3 regions of the Streptomyces albofaciens JCM 4342 genome follow, and region 1 is predicted to be linked to each of the others. Evidence: riboswitches for the same ligand, from Rfam matches in the RefSeq annotation. Region 1 holds a riboswitch; each other region holds the start of a gene.
What was found. Region 1 has a riboswitch for cobalamin ahead of CP973_RS12315 (cobalamin biosynthesis protein). Riboswitches for the same ligand answer to the same signal wherever they lie in the genome.
Positions count from the first base shown of each region.

Region 2: linked by a shared signal. The riboswitch ahead of CP973_RS29280 (CoA-acylating methylmalonate-semialdehyde dehydrogenase) and the one ahead of CP973_RS12315 (cobalamin biosynthesis protein) in region 1 are both predicted to bind cobalamin.
Region 3: linked by a shared signal. The riboswitch ahead of nicT (Nickel transporter NicT) and the one ahead of CP973_RS12315 (cobalamin biosynthesis protein) in region 1 are both predicted to bind cobalamin.

Region 1 covers NZ_PDCM01000001.1:2,745,269-2,752,237, forward strand. The annotation lists gene CP973_RS12305 (putative cobaltochelatase) at 1-1,106, opposite strand, end outside; gene CP973_RS12310 (cobyric acid synthase) at 1,106-2,701, opposite strand; gene CP973_RS12315 (cobalamin biosynthesis protein) at 2,760-3,740, opposite strand; cobalamin riboswitch at 3,868-4,014, opposite strand; gene CP973_RS12320 (hypothetical protein) at 4,214-4,450, opposite strand; gene CP973_RS12325 (inorganic phosphate transporter) at 4,505-5,845, opposite strand; gene CP973_RS12330 (lysozyme) at 6,194-6,969, opposite strand, start outside.
Region 2 covers NZ_PDCM01000002.1:2,069,269-2,076,237, reverse strand. The annotation lists gene CP973_RS29290 (enoyl-CoA hydratase/isomerase family protein) at 1-1,015, opposite strand, end outside; gene CP973_RS29285 (acyl-CoA dehydrogenase family protein) at 1,012-2,178, opposite strand; gene CP973_RS29280 (CoA-acylating methylmalonate-semialdehyde dehydrogenase) at 2,192-3,691, opposite strand; cobalamin riboswitch at 3,899-4,084, opposite strand; gene CP973_RS29275 (short-chain fatty acyl-CoA regulator family protein) at 4,233-5,639, opposite strand; gene CP973_RS29270 (hypothetical protein) at 5,858-6,271, opposite strand; gene CP973_RS29265 (hypothetical protein) at 6,367-6,726, shown strand; gene CP973_RS29260 (zinc-dependent alcohol dehydrogenase) at 6,903-6,969, opposite strand, start outside.
Region 3 covers NZ_PDCM01000001.1:2,060,121-2,067,089, forward strand. The annotation lists gene CP973_RS09295 (hypothetical protein) at 1-12, shown strand, start outside; gene CP973_RS09300 (DoxX family protein) at 248-799, shown strand; gene CP973_RS09305 (VOC family protein) at 872-1,372, shown strand; gene nicT (Nickel transporter NicT) at 1,606-2,841, opposite strand; cobalamin riboswitch at 2,840-3,052, opposite strand; gene CP973_RS09320 (ABC transporter substrate-binding protein) at 3,314-4,492, shown strand; gene CP973_RS09325 (FecCD family ABC transporter permease) at 4,492-5,709, shown strand; gene CP973_RS09330 (ABC transporter ATP-binding protein) at 5,850-6,692, shown strand; gene CP973_RS09335 (L-tyrosine/L-tryptophan isonitrile synthase family protein) at 6,662-6,969, opposite strand, start outside.

The DNA.
Region 1 (6,969 bases):
TCGCCGTCCTGCGGCGGCTGTCCGCCGCCCGGCCCGTCGGGGTCGTCCTCGGGGCCGCCGTCCGGTTCCGGGTCCGGCTCCGGGTCGTCGTCCGCGCCGAACTCCTCCAGGACCTGGTCGAGTTTGTCCTCGTCCAAGCCCGGTGCGTCGAAGGGGTTGCGGCGGCGCCGGTGGGGGAGCGCCAGCAGGGCGGCCTGCCGTACGTCCTCCTCGCGGACCTCCGTACGGCCCGCCCAGGCCGCCAGCGCACTGGCGGTACGCGCCATCACGATGTCCGCGCGCATGCCGTCCACCTCGAACGCGGCACACACGGCGGCGATCTGCCGCAGCACCGCGTCCCCGAGGACCACGTCCGGCAGCAGGGCCCGCGCGGCGGCGATCCGCTCCCGCAGCTCGCCCTCCTCGGCGGCCCAGCGCGCGGCGAAGCCCTCCGGGTCCGCGTCGTAGGCCAGGCGGCGCCGGACGACCTCGACCCGCTGGTCCGGCTCGCGGGACGCGGCGACCTCCACGGTCAGCCCGAAGCGGTCGAGCAACTGCGGGCGCAGTTCGCCCTCTTCGGGGTTCATGGTGCCGACGAGCAGGAAGCGCGCGGCGTGCCGTACGGAGACGCCTTCGCGCTCCACGTACGAGGCGCCCATGGCGGCGGCGTCCAGCAGCAGGTCCACGAGGTGGTCGTGGAGCAGGTTGACCTCGTCCACGTACAGGATGCCGCGGTGCGCGTCCGCCAGCAGGCCCGGCTCGAACGCCTTCACGCCCTCCGACAGGGCCCGTTCGATGTCCAGCGCGCCGACGAGGCGGTCCTCGGACGCGCCGACCGGCAGCTCGACCATGCGGGCCGGGCGCTCCTCGGCGCCGTACGTCTCGTGGGGGCCGTCCGGGCACGCGGGGTCCGGCGCGGCGGGGTCGCAGGAGAACCGGCAGCCGGTGACCACCGGCACATCGGGCATCAGCGCCGTCAGACCGCGCACGATCGTGGACTTCGCGGTGCCCTTCTCGCCGCGGACCAGCACCCCGCCGATGGCCGGCGAGATGGCGTTGAGCAGCAGGCTCAGCCGCATGTCGGACATGCCGACGACCGCGGTGAACGGGTAAGGGACCGATGCCATTAAGGAGTACCCCCTTCGAGGGACGTGCGGTGTGCGGGCGGGGCGGCGGCCGGGGCGGACGCGGCCGGGGCGGGGGACGGCGGCGGTATCGGCGGTGCCCCCGGCGGCACGAACGGCAGCCCGGCCGGGACCCCGCCCTCGATCAGCCGCAGCAGCGCGTCCGTGTCCGCGTGCTCCTCGATCAGGTCGCCCAGCCGGTCGAGCTGCTCCTCGCGCAGCGCGGCGAAGCTGGTGTCCGGCGCCGGGACGAACGCGCGGCCCGCGTCGGCGGCCACCCGCCGCAGGAACGCCCGCCGGAAACCGTCGCTCTCCAGGGAGCCGTGCCAGTGGGTGCCCCAGACGGCCCCGGACCGGCAGCCTGCCAGGAACGGCTCCCCGCCGTCGATCTCCGCCACGCCGTGGTGGATCTCGTATCCCTCGACCGGCTCGCCCAGCGCCTCGCCGGACGGCCGGGCCAGCGTCTTCTCGGCCGCGAACCGTACGCGTACGGGCAGCAGCCCCAGCCCGTCCACGGTCCCGGCCTTCGACTCGACCTCGTCCTCGATGCGCTCGCCCAGCATCTGGAAGCCGCCGCAGATGCCGAGCACCGGGCGGCCCTCCGCGGCCCGCCGCCGCACCGCGTCCGCGATGCCGCGCTCGCGCAGCCACTGGAGCGCGCGGACGGTGCCGCGGGTGCCGGGCAGGACGACGAGGTCGGCGTCGGCCAGTTCCTCGGGGCGGTCCACGAACCGGACCACGACGCCCGGTTCGGCGGCCAGCGCGTCCACGTCCGTGAAGTTCGACATCAGCGGTACGGCGGCCACGGCGACGCGCAGCACGTCCGCGCCGTGCGGCGGCGCGACGACGCTCTCGCGGACCGCGCCGCGCAGCGAGACGCGGAGGCCGTCCTCCTCGTCGATGCCGAGGCCGTGCGCGAACGGCAGCACCCCGAGGGTGGGCCGTCCGCTCAGCCCCTTCAGCATCTCCAGGCCGGGTTCCAGCAGCGTCACATCGCCGCGGAACTTGTTGACGAGATAGCCCGCGACCAGCGCCTGGTCCTCCCGGGACAGCAGCGCCGTGGTGCCGAAGAACGAGGCGAACACGCCGCCCCGGTCGATGTCGCCGACCACCACGACCGGAATCCTGGCGGCGCGCGCGATGCCCATGTTCACGATGTCGGTGCGCCGCAGGTTGATCTCCGCGGGGCTGCCGGCGCCCTCGCAGATCACCGCGTCATGCGTACGGCGCAGCTCCTGGAGACAGCCCGTGACCGTGCCGAGCAGCCGCTCCTGGCGCCCCGCGTGGTAGCCGCGCGCGCTCAGCTCGCCCACCGGCCTGCCCATCAGCACGACCTGGCTGCTGCGGTCACCGCCCGGCTTCAGCAGCACGGGATTCATCAGCGCGCTCGGCTCGACGCGCGCCGCCGCGGCCTGCATGGCCTGCGCCCGCCCGATCTCCGCGCCCTCGCGCGTCACGAACGAGTTCAGCGACATGTTCTGCGCCTTGAACGGCGCCACCTTGACGCCCTTGCGGGCCAGCCAGCGGCAGATGCCCGCCGTCACCACGCTCTTGCCCGCGTCGGACGTGGTGCCGGCCACCAGCAGCCCGCCGCCCAGCGGCGCCCCACCCGAACCGTTCACCTGGCACTCCTCGCCGTCCGTACGTTGCTGCTGCTCACTTGGCCCTCCCGGCCGTACGGGACCGGCGTACCGCCCCGGCCGCCAGCCGGCCCGTGACCGTGGCCGCCAGGGCCAGCGCGCTCACCCGGCGCGACAGCCGTACGGCCCGCTCGATGTCCGGCACCGCGACGGGGCGCCCGGTGCCGCCGTTGAGCACCGGCCGGTGCTCGACCCGGCCGCCGTACGCCAGGGTGCCGCCCAGCCGTACGCCCAGCGCGCCCGCGAACGCGGCCTCCACCGGGCCCGCGTTGGGGCTCGGGTGGGACGCGCCGTCCTGCCGCCAGGCGCGCCACGCGCCCCGCCGGTCCGGACCGGCCAGGACCGCCAGCGCGGCGGTCAGCCGGGAGCCGGGGAAGCCGGCCACGTCGTCGAGGCGGGCCGAGGCCCACCCGAAGCGGCGGTAGCGCGGCGATGTGTGGCCCACCATCGCGTCCAGCGTGTTGACGGCGCGGAACGCCAGCAGCCCGGGAACACCGGCGACCGCGCCCCACACCAGGGCGCCGACCACCGCGTCCGAGGTGTTCTCGGCGACGGACTCGACCACCGCGCGCGCCATCTGCTGCCCGTCCAGGGCCTGCGGGTCGCGCCCGCACAGGTGCGGCAGGCGCTCGCGCGCCACATCGAGGTCGCCCACGGCGAGCGCCCCGCCGACGGCCCGTGCCTCGCGGCCCAGCGAGGTGCCGCCCAGGACGGCCCAGGTGGCGGCGGCGGTCAGCGCCACGGAGGCGGGGAAGGCCGCGGGGGAGCGGCGTACGGCACGGGTGAGCAGCGTGGCACCGGCGGCGGTGCCGCCGGCGAGCAGTGCGGTGTGCAGGGCTCCGCGCCCGCGGCCGTCGCTCCACAGGCGGCGCTCCACGGCCGCCGCGGCCCGCCCGAAGGCGGCCACCGGGTGACCGCGCCGGGGGTCGCCCACGACCAGGTCGCCGAGGAAACCGAGGGCCGCGCCGCACGCGTAGCCGGCGTGTTCGGCACGCATCGGATCAGACCGCCGTCGCGCCTCGGAGGGGCAGCGGGGTACGTCCAGCGGGTCTCGAACTGCGGCCGGGCATGGCGGTAGGTCCTCACTCAGGGTCCGCGCCCTGGTTCGACGGGTACGGCGACGAGAGTCTCCTGGCTCCCCGGATCGGCGCTTCCCCCGGCCTTCCAGTCCGTACGGAACCCGCGTCCCGGACGCGGACCGTGGCCCTTGATGGAGGAGCGCTCCCCGGTGACAGTGGCGGGACCGCGCCGGATTCTCACCGGACTTCCTCATCTGTCGCCGATTGGCTCCGGCAGTCCACCACGCTCCGCGAAGCCCGTCAACTCGCGCTTGACCTGCGGCGCGGGGCGGGGGCCGCGCCTGTGTCGGAGGACACAGGCGGCCACTGCCCGCGGACGGCGACGGGGCGCCCGGTGACCGCGGCGGGTGCCGCGGCCACCGGACGCCCCGGGGCGCCGTGCCGGTGCCGGTCAGGCGGCGACGATCAGGTAGATGCCGTACGCCACGGCCGCCGCGCACAGCGCGAAGCAGGCGTACGCGCCGGCCCGCGCCGCCCCGCCGGGACCGTCGGCGGCCACCGCCTCGCCCTCCTGCCGGGGCTTGCGGGACGTGCCGACGATGCCGAGGGTGAACAGGCCCACGATGCCGACCGTCACGACCAGCGTGACGCCGAAGACCTGGCCGAGCGCTGCCCAGTCGATGCTCATTGCGTTCTCGTTCCTTCGTGGAAGCCGGGGGAGGCGGGGAGCCGTACGGCGGGGTCAGCCGGCGGCCGAGCCGGCCTTGGCGCGGGGCTCGGTCCCGTGCTTCTCGTGCGGGTGGGCGGCCACCGGGGCGGCGATCACCGGGGCCGCGCCGACCGGGTCGGTGAGCCGCGCCCCGGCCACCGCGGGCGCGGGGATCGTGGCGGCCGTCGCGGGCTCGGTGGCGACCGGGCCGGCGGGCGGCGGCGAGACGGCCTGGAGGGCGGCGGTCACGACACCCGCGGGCTCCGCGGCCGGGCCCTCGTTGACGTTGGTGTGGTCCACCGGCTTGCGCCGGGAGGCCACCCAGATCGCGCCGCAGACGGCGAGCGCGAGGACCGCGACGGTCGCGATGCCCCAGTCGCCCTGGTCCGCCAGCAGCGCGGCGCCCGCAGCGACCAGACCGGCGGCCGGCAGCGTCAGGCCCCAGGCGACGACCATCCGGCCCGCCGTGGACCAGCGCACCACGCCGCCCTTGCGGCCCAGCCCGGAACCCATGACGGAGCCGGAGCAGACCTGGGTGGTGGAGAGCGCGAAGCCGAGGTGGGAGGAGGCCAGGATGGTGGCCGCGGCGCCGGTCTGGGCGGCGAAGCCCTGCGGCGGCTGGATGTCGGTGATGCCCTTGCCCATCGTGCGGATGATCCGCCAGCCGCCCAGGTACGTGCCGAGCGCGATGGCCAGGCCCGCCGAGGCGATGACCCACAGCGGCGGGTCGGCGTGCGGTGCCACGACGCCGCCGGTGATCAGCGCCAGGGTGATCACGCCCATCGTCTTCTGGGCGTCGTTGGTGCCGTGGGCGAGGGAGACCAGGGCGGCGGAGGCGATCTGCCCGGCGCGGTAGCCCTTGGCGGTGTCCTCCTCGGCGCGGTCGCGGGCCAGCCGGTACGTCAGCCGGGTCGCGGCCATCGAGGCCAGACCGGCCACGATCGGCGCGGCGACGGCCGGGATGAGGACCTTCATGACAACGGCGCCGCCGTGCACGCCGCTCGCGCCGACGGACACCAGGGTCGCGCCGATCAGGCCGCCGAAGAGGGCGTGCGAGGAGCTGGAGGGGAGCCCGGCCAGCCAGGTGACGAGGTTCCAGACGATGGCGCCGACCAGTCCGGCGAAGATCACCTCTGGTCTGATGCCGGCGGTCTCGTCGATGATCCCGCCGGAGATGGTCTTGGCGACCTCCACGGACAGGAATGCGCCGAGCAGGTTGAGGGCCGCCGACATCGCCACCGCCGTCTTGGGCTTGAGTGCCCCGGTGGAAATGGTGGTGGCCATGGCGTTGGCCGTGTCGTGGAAGCCGTTCGTAAAGTCGAACACCAAGGCCGTGACGATCACGATCCCGATGAGAAGCGTGATGTGTTCCATTCACCCAGGCAATCAGTTCGATGGTCAGTAACGCTCGGGACCGTACGGACGACGGGTGAACGGAAGGTGAACTGGACCGGACGCCGCGGTGACGCCCCCGCAGGGGTGGCGCGGAGGCGCCCGAGGCGTCACGCGGGCCCCGTACGCATCAGCACGGGAGCCCCGTGCGTCCCAGGCGTACCGGGTGCCGGGCGGCATATGCGCCGGGGCTTGGACGCTCGGGGGCTTGGGTGCCCGGGGGTTCGGGCATCCGGGGGCTCGGACATCCGGGGGGGCTTGAGTGGTCGGGGGCTTGGATGCTCGGTCGCCTCGTCCCGCACCGCGCCGCGGTTGCCCTGGTTTTCCGCCTCAGCCCCGGGCGAAGCGCCGTAGCTGGGCGGCCGTGCCGTTCCACTTGTTCTGGTCGCCCGGCAGCGCGCCGTGGTTCGCGTACTGCCAGAAGCTCGGGTACGCCCAGCCGGCCGGCAGCTTGCCGGGCGTGCTGTGCCAGTTCGCCAGCCACAGCGGGTGGGTGGCGGCGAACGCCCGGCTGCCGCCGGTGCAGCCGTTCCACCACCGCGCCGTCGTGTAGATCACCGGTCGCCGTCCGGTCTGCCGCAGCACCTCGTTGCTGAACCCGCGGATCCACCGGACCAGCGCCGCGCGGCTCATGCCGAAGCACGCCCGCTCCGGGGCGTACGGATTGTGCTCGATGTCCAGGGCCGGCGGCAGCGTCCGGCCGTCCGCCTTCCATCCGCCGCCGTGGCGCAGGAAGTGCCGCGCCTGCGCGGTTCCGGAGGACGCGCTCGGCACCCCGAAGTGGTACGCGCCGCGCAGCAGGCCGGCTTTGCGCGCGCCGCGGTACTGCCGCCAGAAGTGCGGGTTGTGGTACCAGTCCGACTCCGTGGCCTTGATGTAGACGAACCGGCCGCCCTTCGCCCGTACGTCCCGCCAGTCGACGGCGCCCTGGTGGGAGGAGACGTCGTGGCCGAGCGGCTTGCCCGCGGCCTCGGCGGCGGGCGGTGCGGGTACGGCGGCGTACAGGACCGCGGTCAGCGCGCCGAGGGCGAGCGAGGCGGCGGTGAGGCGGCGGCGCCTCGGGCGCGGCGGGTGGGGGTGCTGTGGGTGCGGGTGTGGGTGCGGGT
Region 2 (6,969 bases), on a different contig from region 1:
CGAGCGGCGCGAAGAAGCGGGCCACGTCCTCGTCCGTGACCTCGGCGAGGGTGGCGGGGGACCAGCGCGGCGTACGGTCCTTGTCGATCACCTGGGCGCGGATGCCCTCGACCAGGTCCGGTGCGGACAGCGCCGCGCACGAGACGCGGTACTCCTGGTCCAGGACGCGTTCCAGCGGCCCCAGCCCGCGGGCCCGGCGCAGCGCGGCCAGGGTCACCTTCAGCGAGGTCGGCGACTTGGCGAGGATCGTCTCGGCGGCCTCCTTGGCCTCCGGGACGCCGCTGCCGAGCAGCCGGTCCACGATCTCCTCCACGGTGCCGGCCGCGTAGCAGGTATCGATCCACTCCCGGTGGGCCGCCAGCTCGCCTCCCGGCACCTCCTGTACGTACCGGGGCAGCACCTCGGGCACCGGGGCGGCGGCGAGGTCCGCCACCAGCCCCGCCACCCGCTCCGACGGGACGAAGTGGTCGGCGAGCCCGCACAGCAGCGCGTCCCCGGCCCCCACCGCCGCGCCGGTCAGCGCCAGGTGGGTGCCCAGTTCCCCGGGCGCGAGCGCCAGCAGGTACGTTCCGCCGACGTCCGGTACGAAGCCGATGCCGGTCTCGGGCATGGCGACCCCGGACCGCTCGGTGACGATCCGTACGCTGCCGTGCGCCGAGACGCCGACACCGCCGCCCATCACGATGCCGTCCATGACGGCGACGTACGGCTTGGGGAAGCGGGCGATACGGGCGTTGAGCCGGTACTCGTCGCGCCAGAACGCCGCGGACGCCGCGCCGCCGCCGGACCGCGCGTCCTCGTGGATGGCACGGATGTCGCCGCCCGCGCACAGCCCGCGCTCGCCCGCGCCGGTGATCACCACGGTCTCGACGGCGGGGTCGTGCTCCCACTCGGCCAGGGCCGCGTCGATGCGGCGCACCATGGTGTGGTCGAGGGCGTTGAGGGCCTTGGGCCGGTTGAGGGTGACGTACGCCGTCCGCCCCTCGGTCCGCAGCAGTACGCAGTCGTCGGTCATCGGGCGGCCCCCGCCCCGGTCAGCCCGCGGGCCACGATCAGGCGCATGATCTCGTTCGTCCCTTCCAGGATCTGATGGACGCGAAGATCGCGGACGATCTTCTCCATGCCGTATTCACTCAGGTAGCCGTAGCCGCCGTGCAGTTGCAGCGCGCGGTCGGCGACGGAGTAGCCCGTGTCGGTGGCGAACCGCTTGGCCATCGCGCACAGCTGCGGCGCCTGCGGATCGCCCCGGTCCAGCGCCTCGGCCGCCTGCCGCACCAGCGCGCGGGCGGCGGCCAGCTCCGTGGCCATGTCGGCGAGGCGGAACTGGAGCGCCTGCGCGTCCAGCAGCCGGCCGCCGAACGCCTCCCGGTCGGCGAGGTACGCCTGCGCCGCGTGCAGGGCGCTCTGCCCGCCGCCGAGGGAGCAGGCGGCGATGCCGAGGCGGCCGCCGTTCAGGCCGCTCATCGCGATCCGGAAGCCGTCGCCCTCCGCGCCGAGCCGCCGGTCCGCCGGAATCCGCACCCCGTCCAGGATCACCTGCCGGGTGGGCTGCGCGTTCCAGCCCATCTTCTTCTCGTCCGGGCCGAACGACAGCCCCGGATCGTCCCGCTCGACGACGAACGCGGAGATGCCGCCCGGACCCTCCTCGCCGGTACGGGCCATCACCACGTACACCCGCGAGGTCCCGGCGCCGGAGATGAACTGCTTGACGCCGGTGAGGACATAGCCGTCGCCGTCGCGGACCGCGCGGGTGCGCAGCGCCGCCGCGTCGGACCCGGCGCCCGGCTCGGTCAGGCAGTAGCTGCCCAGGTCCGCCATCGAGCACAGGCCGGGCAGCCGGCGGGCGCGCTGCGCCTCGTCGCCGTACCGGTCGATCATCCAGGCGACCATGTTGTGGATGGACAGATAGCCCGCGATGGACGGGCAGGCGGTGGCCAGCACTTCGAGGACCAGCACGCCGTCCGCCCGGCTCAGCGCGGAGCCGCCGGCGTCCTCCCGTACGTGGATCCCGCCGAGCCCCAGCGCGGCGGCCCTGCGCAGCACGTCCACGGGAAAGTGCTTGTCCCGGTCCCAGGCCACGGCGTGCGGCGCGATGTGCTCCTGCGCGAAGTCCAGCGTCGTCTCCACGATGGCGAGCTGGTCCGGGGTGAGCGCGGCGGCCGTGGTGGCGGTGGTCATGACGCTCATCGGCTCAGCCCATCGTCGGAAGGGTGAAGCTCGCGCCCTCCTTGACCCCGGAGGGCCAGCGCGAGGTGATGGTCTTGGTACGGGTGCAGAAGCGGATCGCGTCCGGGCCGTGCTGGTTCAGGTCGCCGAAGCCGGACCGCTTCCAGCCGCCGAAGGTGTGGTACGCGACCGGCACCGGGATCGGGACGTTGACGCCGACCATGCCGGTGTGCACCCGGCGGCCGAAGTCCCGCGCGGTGTCCCCGTCCCGGGTGAAGATCGCCACGCCGTTGCCGTACGGGTGCTCCGTGGGCAGCCGCAGCGCCTCCTCGTAGTCCGCCGCCCGGACCACCGACAGCACCGGGCCGAAGATCTCCTCCTGGTAGACGCGCATGTCCGGGGTGACCCGGTCGAAGAGCGAGGCGCCCGCGAAGAAGCCGTCCTCGTGGCCGGGCAGGGTGAAGTCCCGCCCGTCCACGACCAGTTCGGCGCCCTCCGCGACACCCAGATCGACATACGCGCGCACCCGGTCCAGCGCGTCCCGGCCGACCAGCGGCCCGAAGTCGGCGTGCGGGTCGTCGCTGCGGCCGACGCGCAGCGCGCCGATCCGCTCCTTGAGCCGCGCCACCAGCGCCTCGGCCGTCTCCTCGCCCACCGGTACGGCGACCGAGACCGCCATGCAGCGCTCGCCCGCCGACCCGTACCCGGCGCCGACCAGCGCGTCCACCGCCTGGTCGAGGTCGGCGTCCGGCATCACGACCAGGTGGTTCTTGGCGCTGCCGAAGCACTGGGCGCGCTTGCCGTGCGCCGCGGCGGTCGCGTAGACGTGCGCGGCGACCGGCGTCGAGCCGACGAAGCCCAGCGCCCCGACGCGCGGGTCCTCCAGCAGCGTGTCCACCGACTCCTTGCCGCCGTGCACGACGTTGAGGACGCCCGGCGGCAGGCCCGCCTCCAGGAACAGCTCGGCCAGCCGCAGCGGCACCGACGGCGCCCGCTCGGACGGCTTGAGCACGAACGCGTTGCCGCAGGCCAGGGCCGGTGCGGCCATCCACAGCGGGATCATCGCGGGGAAGTTGAACGGGGTGATCCCGGCGATCACGCCGATCGGGCGGCGCAGCGAGTGCACATCGATGCCGGTCCCGGCGTTGTCGGTGAACTCGCCCTTGAGCAGATGCGGGATCCCGGCGGCGAACTCCACCACCTCCAGTCCGCGCTGGAGGTCGCCGTGCGCGTCCGGAACCGTCTTGCCGTGCTCGCTCGACAGCAGTCGGGCCAGCGACTCCCGCTCGCCCTCGACCAGGCGCAGGAAATTCAGCAGCACCCGGGCGCGCCGCTGCGGGTTCCACTCGCCCCACTCCGGCTGGGCCGCTGCCGCGTCGGCGACCGCGGCCGTCGTCTCGGCCCGGTCCGCGAGGGGGACGCGGGCCTGCACGGTGCCGGTGTTGGGGTCGTACACATCGCCGTAAGCACCCGATGTTCCCGGTGTGTGCCTGCCGCCGATGAAATGGGTCAGTTCTCGGACCATGGGGAGCCTGCTCTCGTCAGGTGGGACCCGGGGATGGCACGGCCGGGCGCGCGAGCGGCGCGGTTGGCGCGCGGCGGGCGGCGGGGCCGTGGGACGCGAAAGGCGTGGAACCGTCAGTCCGCGGGCGGCGCCGCGGGCCGGGCCGGATCACCTGGGCCGTGGGTACGCACCGGTGCCATGCGTGTCTGCTCCATCCTCGTGGACAACACGGAAGAAACACCCGCGGCCGGTATCCTGGCTTCCGGATCACCGCGCGCCGCCCGCCTTCCCGACGCGTTCGCGTCAGTGGCGTCCTGCTCGGCGTCGCACTCCCCGGTCACAGTGGCGGGACCGCGCCGGAATCGCACCGGCTTCCCTGCACCGCGGGCCGTGCCCACGAACATATAGTTGGACGTCCTAGTAAGTCCAGAGCGGCCGGCCGGTCTTCCGGGCGTCCGGGCCGTCGGCCGCCGGTCGTCCGAGGCGTTGGCCGCCGGTCGTCCGAGGCGTCGGCCGTTGGGTCCGGGCCGTCGGCCCTTCCGGTACGGGCCGGCCGCCGGCCTCACTCCTCCCGCACCGGATACGGCACGAACGTGCTGCGGTTCTCGTCGACGAGCAGCGCCCGGCCGAGCGGCGGCACGGCCCGCTGCGGGCACTCCAGCCGTTCGCAGACCCGGCAGCCCATGCCGATCGGGGTGGCCGCGGCGGCGTTGTCCAGGTCCAGCCCGTCCGAGTAGACGAGCCGGGACGCGTGCCGGATCTCGCAGCCCAGGCCGATGGCGAAGGTCTTGCCCGGATCGCCCCAGCCGCCCCGGTGCCGGGTGACCGTACGCGCCGTCCACAGATAGCGGCGGCCGTCCGGCATCGCCGCGATCTGCACGTGGATGCGGCTGGGCGCGGTGAACGCCTCGTAGACGTTCCACAGCGGGCACGTACCGCCCGCCCGCGAGAAGTGGAAGCCGGTGGCGGACTGCCGCTTGGACATGTTGCCCGCCCGGTCGACCCGTACGAACGAGAACGGCACCCCGCGCCGTCGCGGCCGCTGCAAGGTGCTCAGCCGGTGGCATACCGTCTCGTAGCCGAGGCCGAAGCGGTCGGTCAGCCGCTCGATGTCGTACCGCACTTCCTCCGCCGCGGCGTGGAACGGCCCGTACGGCAGCACCAGCGCCGCCGCGAAGTAGTTGGCCACGCCGATCCGGGCCAGCGACCAAGTGGCCGAGCCCTCCGCGAAGTCCTCCGAGGCGGGCCGCGACAGTTCGTCACCGGCCTCCAGCAGCGCCAGCTGGGTGGCCATGCGGAAGGCCCGCTGGCCGGGACGCAGCCCCGTCGACAGGCGCAGCACCCGGGCGGCCGGATCGTAGTGGTGCAGCGGCCCGTCCGGGGTGTCGACGAGGCGTACGCCGTGCCGCTCGGTGAGCCGGGCGGCCAGCGCGCGCCCCACCTCGCCGGGGCGGATGCCCAGTTCGGCGGCGAGCTCTTCCGCTGCGGTGTCCGCCTCGTGCAGATAGTTCTGCCGACGGTAGAAGAACTCGCGGATCTCCTCGTGCGGCGACAGCGGCGCGGCCGGGTCGGCCCCGCCGCCCCGCGCCTCCGCCACCTCCGCCAGCCGCTCGGTCAGCGCCCGGTTGCGCCGCCCCAGATCCAGCAGGACGGCGGCCACGGCGGGCTGCCGCGAGGCGAGTTCGGACAGGTCGGCGGGGGAGACCCGGGCGGCGGCCAGCTCGTCGGCCAGCGCCTCGCGCAGGTCGGCCAGCACCCGGCTGGTGTCCCGCTCGGCGAAGAACCCCGGGTCCACCCCGAACGCCTCGGTCAGCCGCAACAGTACGGGCACGGTCAGCGGCCGCGAGTCGTGCTCCATCTGGTTCAGATAGCTGGGCGAGATGGCCAGTACGCGGGCCAGCGCGGCCTGGCTGAACCCCCGCTCCTCCCGCAGCCGGCGCAGCCGCGCCCCGGCGTAGATCTTGCTCACGGTGCCCCCTCCGTCGCTGCCGCGCGGCACACCTTAGTGGCCGACAGGGCGTCGCGGACCTTCGCAACCTTGGCGAACCGGGAGCGGTTGCCGGCAGAAGTCGGCTGCGGGGGCCGGCTGGCGACGCCTTGTGCCGAGGCACCGGTGGGTTCGCAGTCTTCACCGGCCGGGGGTGGGAGAGAAGGCGGCCGGCCGAGCGCCCCGCCGGACGCGCGGCGTTACCGCTCCGCCTCGTCCCACGCTGTGCCGAGCAGGCCCGCGTGACTGGTGAGCAGGGCGACGAGGGCGGCGGTCACCCGGGGGCCCCACCCGTCGGCCGGCACCTCCAGCTCGAAGTCCTCCACACCGCTCGCCCCGTCCAGGACCGGGCTCCGCCGGTCGCCCGCGTACCACCGGATACGGCGCGGCATCCGGGCACCGCCACCGCTGCCCGACGCCAGGCTGCCGACCACGATGAGCACCTGGACGGGCAGGATCAGCCACCACACCCACCACCAGAAGAGCCGCCCCTTGAGGCCGACGGCGGGTTCCCGGCCGGTCTGCCGGACCGTCCAGCGCGTCCGGCCCGTGCCGTCGCTCCGGGCCGGCGCCCGTGTGACGACCGCCAGGGACGTGCCGTACCCGTCCTGCACCTCGTAGGAGGCGGGCGGTGACTGAGTACGCGCCCATCGCCTCCTGAGTACCCGTACCGATACCGCACCGCCCCGCCGCGGCAAGACTGGCGATCATGAGCACACCAGCCCCGTCGACCTCACCGGCCGCCGCCCCCGCCGATCTGCCGCGGAGCGACCCGTTCGCGCCCTCCAAGGCGGCCCTCCGGGTCTTCGCCCTCCTCGGTTTTCCGCTGCTGGCCGTCGCGTGGGTGCTGTTCGCGATCATCGTCCTCCACCAGGCGTACAGCGGCGACGGGGCGAGCGGGCCACTGGCGGGCGCGGCTCAGGCGGCGCTGACGCTGTCCCCCGCCGCGGGCCTGGTCTCGTTCTGCCTCCCCGACACCCCGGGCCACCGGGCCCGGCGCATCACCATCTGGATCCAGTACGGCCTTCTCGTCGCCGGCCCGGTGCTGGCAGCGGTTGACTTCTCCTGACGGGGCCGGGGAGCGGCAGCCGTACGGAACACGGGAGCGGTACGGAACACGGAAGCGGTACGGAACATGGAAGCGGTACGGAAGCCTTACGGGAACGCCGTCCGCCGTACGGGAACGCCGCGACGGCCCTTCCGGCCGGCGCCGTTCCGCCGCCCGGAAGGGCCGTCCGCCGCGGGTCACTCCGGTACGAGGACCACCTTGAGCGCCGAGTACGGGGTCCCGGGCGCCGCGGCGAGGGCCGCG
Region 3 (6,969 bases), 690 kb from region 1:
GCTCCGGGGTGAGGGGATCCAGGGGAGGTGGGGGGTTGGTTTGTGGGGAATGGGGTGTTTTGGGTGTTTGGGGTGAGGTCTGGGTGGGGGGGTGTGGGCGTGTTCCGGCGTGGAGGTTGGCTGACGGGGGAGTTGTTTAGGTTTCAAGCGATGTGTATCTTCGAAGGGTGACTTGAAACTTCAAGTAATTGGTGGCCGCCCGGTCCTTCTGGAGGGTCCGCCGGCCCAGACAGGAAAGAGCGTTCGTATGTCCTCCCCCCTCAGCCCCCTCCGTGACTACGGCAGCGGCGTCGACGACCGCCATGCCGCGAGCCCGCATGCGTATGACATCGGTCTGCTGCTGTTGCGGCTCGCGGTCGGATTGATCATGGCCGCGCACGGTACGCAGAAGCTGTTCGGCTGGTTCGACGGGCCGGGGCTGGACGGGACCGGCCAGTTCTTCACGGCCAGCGGCTACCCGTCCGGTGACGCCATGGCCGTCGTCGCCGGTCTCAGCGAGACGCTGGGCGGCCTCGGGCTGGTGCTCGGGCTGCTGACGCCGCTGGCGGGTGCGGCGGTCGTCGGGACGATGGTGAACGCGCTGGGAGTGAAGTGGGGCGGCGGGTTCTTCGCGCCCGAGGGCGTCGAGTACGAGCTGCTGCTCACGGCGGGTGCGGCGGCGCTCGCGCTGACCGGCCCCGGCCGGTACGCGGTCGACCGGCTGCTTCCGGTCCTGCGCGCGCACCGGCTGGTGTACGGCGTGGCCGCCTTGGTGCTCGGGGTGGTTTTGGCGGTCGTGTTCCTGCTGCTGCGTAAGTGAGCGAAAGGGCAGGGCGGGCGGGTCGGACGCATCGGAAGATATCGGGACGAAGCGGGAAGGTGAGGGGTTGACGTGGCGGTACGGCGGTTGAACCACGCGGTGCTCTACGTGCGGGACGTGGGACGCGCGGTGGCCTTCTATACCGAGGCGCTCGGTTTCCGGGTGGACACGGAGATTCCGGGGCGGGCCGCGTTCCTCAGTGCAGAGGGAACGGCCAACGATCACGACCTCGGGCTGTTCGCGGTGGGGGCCGCGGCCCCCGGGCCCGAGCACGGCCGGGTGGGGCTCTACCACCTGGCCTGGGAGGTGGGCACGCTCGGGGAGCTGGCGGACGTGGCGGCGGGGCTGGCGGAGCGGGGCGCGCTGGTCGGCGCCACCGATCACCTGGTGTCCAAGTCGGTGTACGCGAAGGATCCGGACGGCAACGAGTTCGAGGTGATGTGGCGCGTGCCGCGCGAGGACTGGCCGGGGCCGGACGAACCGGACCGGCTCCGTCCGCTCGACCTCGAAGCGGAGCTGGCGCGCTGGGGGCGGGACCTGAAGACGGGGGCGGCGGCCGGTTCGGCTACCTGAGGGGCCGGTTCGGCTGGCTGAGGGGAGGGGCGTGCGTGGGTGTTCGCGGGGGCCAGGCGTTCGTGGGTGGCTTAGGCGTACGCGGGCCTGGGCTTCGCATACCCCGGGCCTTACGCAAACGCTCGTGGATGTGAGGGCCGTCGGGCACGCGGAGTGGTCGGTTGTTCGCGCAAGGGAAGGCCGTCCGCGTACCGCGCGTTCGTCGTCCTCTCCCCTCCCCTCCCCGCCCTCCCTCAGGCGGTCTCCCCGGCCTCCGCCCCTGTCGCCCGCGACGCCCGGGCCGACCAGCGCTTCTCCACGCCGGCCAATCGCCAGTACGCCAAGGCCGCCGCCCAGACGACCACGAACAGGCCGACGATGATGAAGCCGACGTTGTCCAGGTCGATGGACGAGATCCAGTCGGTGACGCCGTCCTTCAGGTCCAGTTTGTCGTGCAGGACGGTGACCAGCTCGATGGTGCCGATGAAGAAGGCGACGGCGATCGACAGGCCGGTGATCGTGAGGTTGTAGTAGACCTTGCGTACCGGGTTCGAGAACGCCCACTGGTACGCGAAGTTCATGAACGTGCCGTCCAGGGTGTCGAACAGGCTCATGCCCGCCGCGAACAGCAGCGGCAGCACCAGGATCGCGTACCAGGGCAGGCCGGCCGCCGCGCCGCTGCCCGCCATCACCATCAGCGTCACCTCGGTCGCGGTGTCGAAGCCGAGGCCGAACAGCAGGCCGAGCGGGTACATCTGGCCGGGTCGGGTGATGGAGCGGGTGAAGCGGCCCAGCACGCGGTTCATGAAGCCGCGCGAGTCGAGGTGCTGCTCCAGCTCCGTCTCGTCGTACCGGCCCTCCCGCATCGCCCGGAACACCCGCCAGATGCCTGCCAGCGCGACGAGGTTGAGCGCGGCGATGAGGTACAGGAAGCCGCCGGAGACCGTGGTGCCCACGGTGCCGAGCACCTGGTGGGCGCGCGATTCGTCGTCCAGCAGGGTGCCCGCGAGCTGCGCGCCGCCGGCGACCAGCGCCGCCATGGCGACGACCACGCTGGAGTGGCCGAGCGCGAACCAGAAGCCCACGGAGACCGGCCGCTTGCCGTCGGCCATCAGTTTGCGGGTGGTGTTGTCGATGGCGGCGATGTGGTCGGCGTCGAAGGCGTGCCGCATGCCGAGGGTGTACGCGGTGAGGCCGAGGCCGACCCCGAAGACCTGTGAGCCCACCGCGTAGTGGTGCGGCACGACCAGCAGGAAGAGCACGCCGAAGGCGACGACGTGCAGTCCGGCGATGACCGCCATCAGCCCCGCGGTCCGCACGGTGTCCTGCCGCCGCCAGCGGAAATCGGGGAGGGGAGAGGCGGATCCGCCGGAGGAGGGCGCGGGCGAAGTGGGGGAAGAGGGAGAGGAGGGAGAGGAGGGAGAAGAGGAAGCAGGGGGGTTTGTGGACAGGGGCATCCGGTGGTCACGCTCCAGCACCTCGTGGATCAGTTCGTGAGATGCCGTGGCCGGTCTCCTGGCTGACGGGTGTACGCGCCCGCCCCGGCCTTCCCGGCCGCGGGCTGCGGCCAGTGGCTCCGTACGGCGAAGGACGCGTACGGACAGGGGCGGGAACTTCCCGATCACAGTGGCGAGGGCCGCTCCGGCCTGGACCTGTAGGTCGTCACCGGTCTTCCCGAACACCACGGCCCGGACACTCTAACTCCGTCGATGCCGAGGGCCGTCGCCCCGGCCATCGGACCTGGGCCTCGGGAACCCGGGGCGCCGGTCGCTCGACTACCTGATCCGGGCCCGCGCAGGCGGGCCGTCGGGCAGTCGAGAGGCGAGAGGCAGGGAGAGCGGGCATATGCGTCCTCGCGTGGATGAGGTGGGGCCGGTGTCGGGGCCGAAGGGGTCGACGGGTCGGACAGGGCAGACGGTGCGAAAGGGGCGGACGGGGAGAGCGGGGCGGACGGGGCGGGCGGTGACGGCGGCGGTGACGGTGCTGGCGGTGGCCGCGCTGGCCTCGGGGTGCGGCGGTGCCGACGGGCAGGATGCCGGGGCCGTGGGCAGCCGGAACGGCTCGGCGGGTGGCTTTCCGGTCACCGTCACCGATTGCGACGGGCGGAAGACGACTTTCTCCACCGCGCCACGGAAAATCGTCACCAGCAATGCGGCGAGTCTGGAGATGCTGCTTCGGCTGGGTGTGGAGGACCGGGTCGTCGGCACCGGATTTCCGCCGGGCAAGGGCACGTTGCCGGGTGAACTCGACGCTCGGGCGCAGCAGGTGCCGGTCCTGGGGAAAACGGTGATTCCGAAGGAGAAGCTGCTCGGTTCCGGGGCCGATCTGTACATCGACACGTTCGCTTCGATGGGCAACATGGGCGGGGCGGCGACCGGCCCGACCGAGGCGGAATTCGCCGCGGCGGGCATCAAGCACGTCTATCTGGCCTCGACGGCGTGCGCGCCGCGCAAGAAGGTGCCGCAGCGGGACCTGTCCGCGGTGGAGGGCGATATCCGGCGCCTCGGGCAGGTCACGGGTACGTCGCCACGGGCATTGCAGCTGGTGGCGGAGATGGAGAAGAAGGTCGCCGAGGTGCGTAAGGCCATCGCGGACGTCCCGGTGGAGAAACGCCCGTCGTACTTCTTCTTCGATTTCGACGCGGGAACGAAGCAGCCCGTCGCCGTCTGCAACCGGCAGGTGGCGAACGCGGTGCTGACCGAGGCCGGGGCGCGGAACATCTTCGCGGACTGCGCGGGTGATTTCCGGCCGGTCTCGTGGGAGGACGTGGTCGACAAGGACCCGGACTGGATCCAGCTCGGCGTACGGAACCGGGGCAGTGCCGCGGCCAATGAGAAGGCATTCGCCGAAGCCGAACAATTCCTGAGGACATTCCCGGCCACGGCGGGCCTGCGCGCGGTGAAGGAAGGCAAGTTCCTGCGCATCGGCTCGGAGCGGACGACCATCGCGGGGGTCGGCAATGCCGATACGGTACGGCGGATCGCGGCGACGCTGTATACGGACCGGCTGGGCCGCCTGGACGGTTCGGTCTCGGGTGGCTCAGCCTTGGGCGGTTCGGCCTCGGGTGGTTCGGCATCGGACGGTTCGGTCTCGGGTGGCTCGGTCTCGGGCGGGGCGGCTGCGGGTGGGGTGGGCCGCTGATGCGGCGGGCCGCCCGTACGTCCCGGGGCTCCGCTCGTACGTCCCCAGGCCCTGCCCGTACGTCTCCGAATCCCGCCCGTACGTCTCCGAATCCCGCCCCTACGTCTCCAGGCCCCGCCCGTACCTCCCCGAGCCCCGCTCAGACGCTCTGGATCGCCGTCGGGCTTCTCCTCGCCCTGCTCGTCGCGCTGACCGCCGCCGTCTCGCTCGGTGCTACCGATATCGCCCCGGGTGAGGTGTGGTCGGTGGTGTTGCGGCGGCTGGGCGGGGAGCCGCCGCGGCCCGGTACGGACGATTTGATCGTCTGGCAGCTGCGGGTTCCCAGGGCGCTGCTCGCCGCGTTGGTCGGCGCGGGGCTCGGGCTCGTCGGTACGACCACCCAGGCGCTGGTGCGCAACCCGCTCGCCGACCCGTACCTGCTGGGCATCTCCAACGGCGCGTCGCTCGGCGCGGTGGCCGCGATCGTGCTGGGCGCGGGAGCGGTGGCCGGAGCGGACGAAGTGTTCGGGTCGGGGGGAGTGTTCGGGTCGGGGGGAGTGCTCGGGGTGGGCGGGGGCCTGGGGCTGTCGCTGGCCGCCTTCGCCGGGGCGCTCGCCGCGTTCGCGCTGGTCTGGACGCTGGCCCGGCGCGGTGGCGGCTTCGCGCCGCTGCGGCTGGTGCTCGCGGGTGTCGGCATCGGCCAGTTCCTGGCCGGGTTCACCAGCTATCTGGTTCTCCAGGCCGGGGACGAACAGCAGACGCGTGGCGTGCTGTTCTGGCTGATGGGCAGCCTCGGCGGCGCCACGTGGGGCACGCTCGTCCTGCCGGTGCTCGCCGTGCCCGCCGGGCTGCTGGTCCTCCAGGCACGTGCCCGCGCGCTCAACGCGCTGACCATGGGGGACGAGACGGCGGCGAGTGTGGGCGTGGACGTCGTCCGGCTGCGTCGGCTGCTGTTCGTGGTGACCAGCCTGCTGACCGGCGTATTGGTCGCGGTGTCCGGAGCTGTCGCCTTCGTGGGGCTGATGGTGCCGCATCTGTGCCGGCTGATCGTCGGTGGCGACCACCGTCGGCTGCTGCCGCTGGCCGCGCTCACCGGGGCGCTGCTGCTGGTCGTGGTGGACATCGTGTGCCGTACCGCCATGGACGGCCAGGAGTTGCCGGTGGGCGTGGTGACGGCGTTGATCGGTGCGCCGGTGCTGCTCTACGTGCTGGACCGGCGGTTGGGAGCGGGGGCATGAGCCGGAAGTTCGGAACGGACGCGGATGTGGTTGCGGTTGCGGATGCGGTTACGGGTACGGACGTGGTGACGGGCACGGATGTTGTTACGGGTACGGAGGTGGTTACGGATACGCACGTGGATATGGATGCGGACGTGGATATGGATATGGACGCGGATGCCCGTACCGACGGTCAACACCCCCGCCCCACCCCCGGACTCCGCATCGACATCGAGGACCTGCGCGTCTCCTACGCCGGCCGCTGTGTCGTGGCCGGTGTGCGTCTGATGGCCGCGCCGGGGGAGATCGCGGGCGTGGTCGGGCCGAACGGGAGCGGCAAGTCCACGGTGCTGCGAACCGTCTACCGGCATCTGCGGCCGGAGGCGGGACGGGTGCTGCTGGCCGGGGAGGACATCCGGTCGATGCCGCCGACGCGTACCGCCCGGCACATCGCCGCCCTGCCCCAGGAGCGGGGCGGCGACTTCGAGCTCACCGTTCACGAGGTGGTGGCGATGGGCCGCACCCCGTACAAGCGGGCGTTCGCGGGTGATGACCGTGCCGACCGGGAGACGGTGGCCCGTGCCCTGGCCGAGGTGGGACTGGCCGGGCACGGCGGGCGGCGGTTCTCGGCGCTGTCCGGCGGGGAGCGGCAGCGGGCGCTGCTGGCCCGCGCCTTCGCACAGGACCCGGACGTGCTCGTACTGGACGAGCCGACGAACCACCTGGACGTACGGCACCAGGTCGAGCTGCTGACCCTGCTGCGTGGCCGGGCCTGCACGACGCTCGTCTCGCTGCACGACCTGAACGCGGCGGCGTCGGTCTGCGACCGGCTGCATGTGCTGTCCGAGGGGGCGGTGGTGGCGTCCGGCGCGCCACGCGACGTGCTCACGCCGGAGCTGCTGGCCGAGGTGTTCGGGGTGCGGGCGACGGTGGTCGACCATCCGCTGACCGGGGACCCGCTGATCGCCGTCGATCAGCGGCGGATCGCCGAGGCCGTGACCTGAGCCACCGTCCGGCCCGGCCCGGGGGCCGACGCCGACGCCGACGCTGGCACCGGCACCGGCACCGGCACCGGCCGCCCGGCCTCCTCCACGTAGTGGCTCGGGCGGCCGTCCCGGTGGACGAGGCGCCCGAGCCGCGCCGCGTCCGCCGCGCGCAGCAGCCGTACGCCGCCGTCGGCCTGCCGCAGTACGCACGCGTGCCAGGGCGTCATCCAGGCGTCGGGTGCGTCGAGCAGCCGGATGCCGAACTTGGCCGCGCCGCGCGGCTGCGGGTGGATGG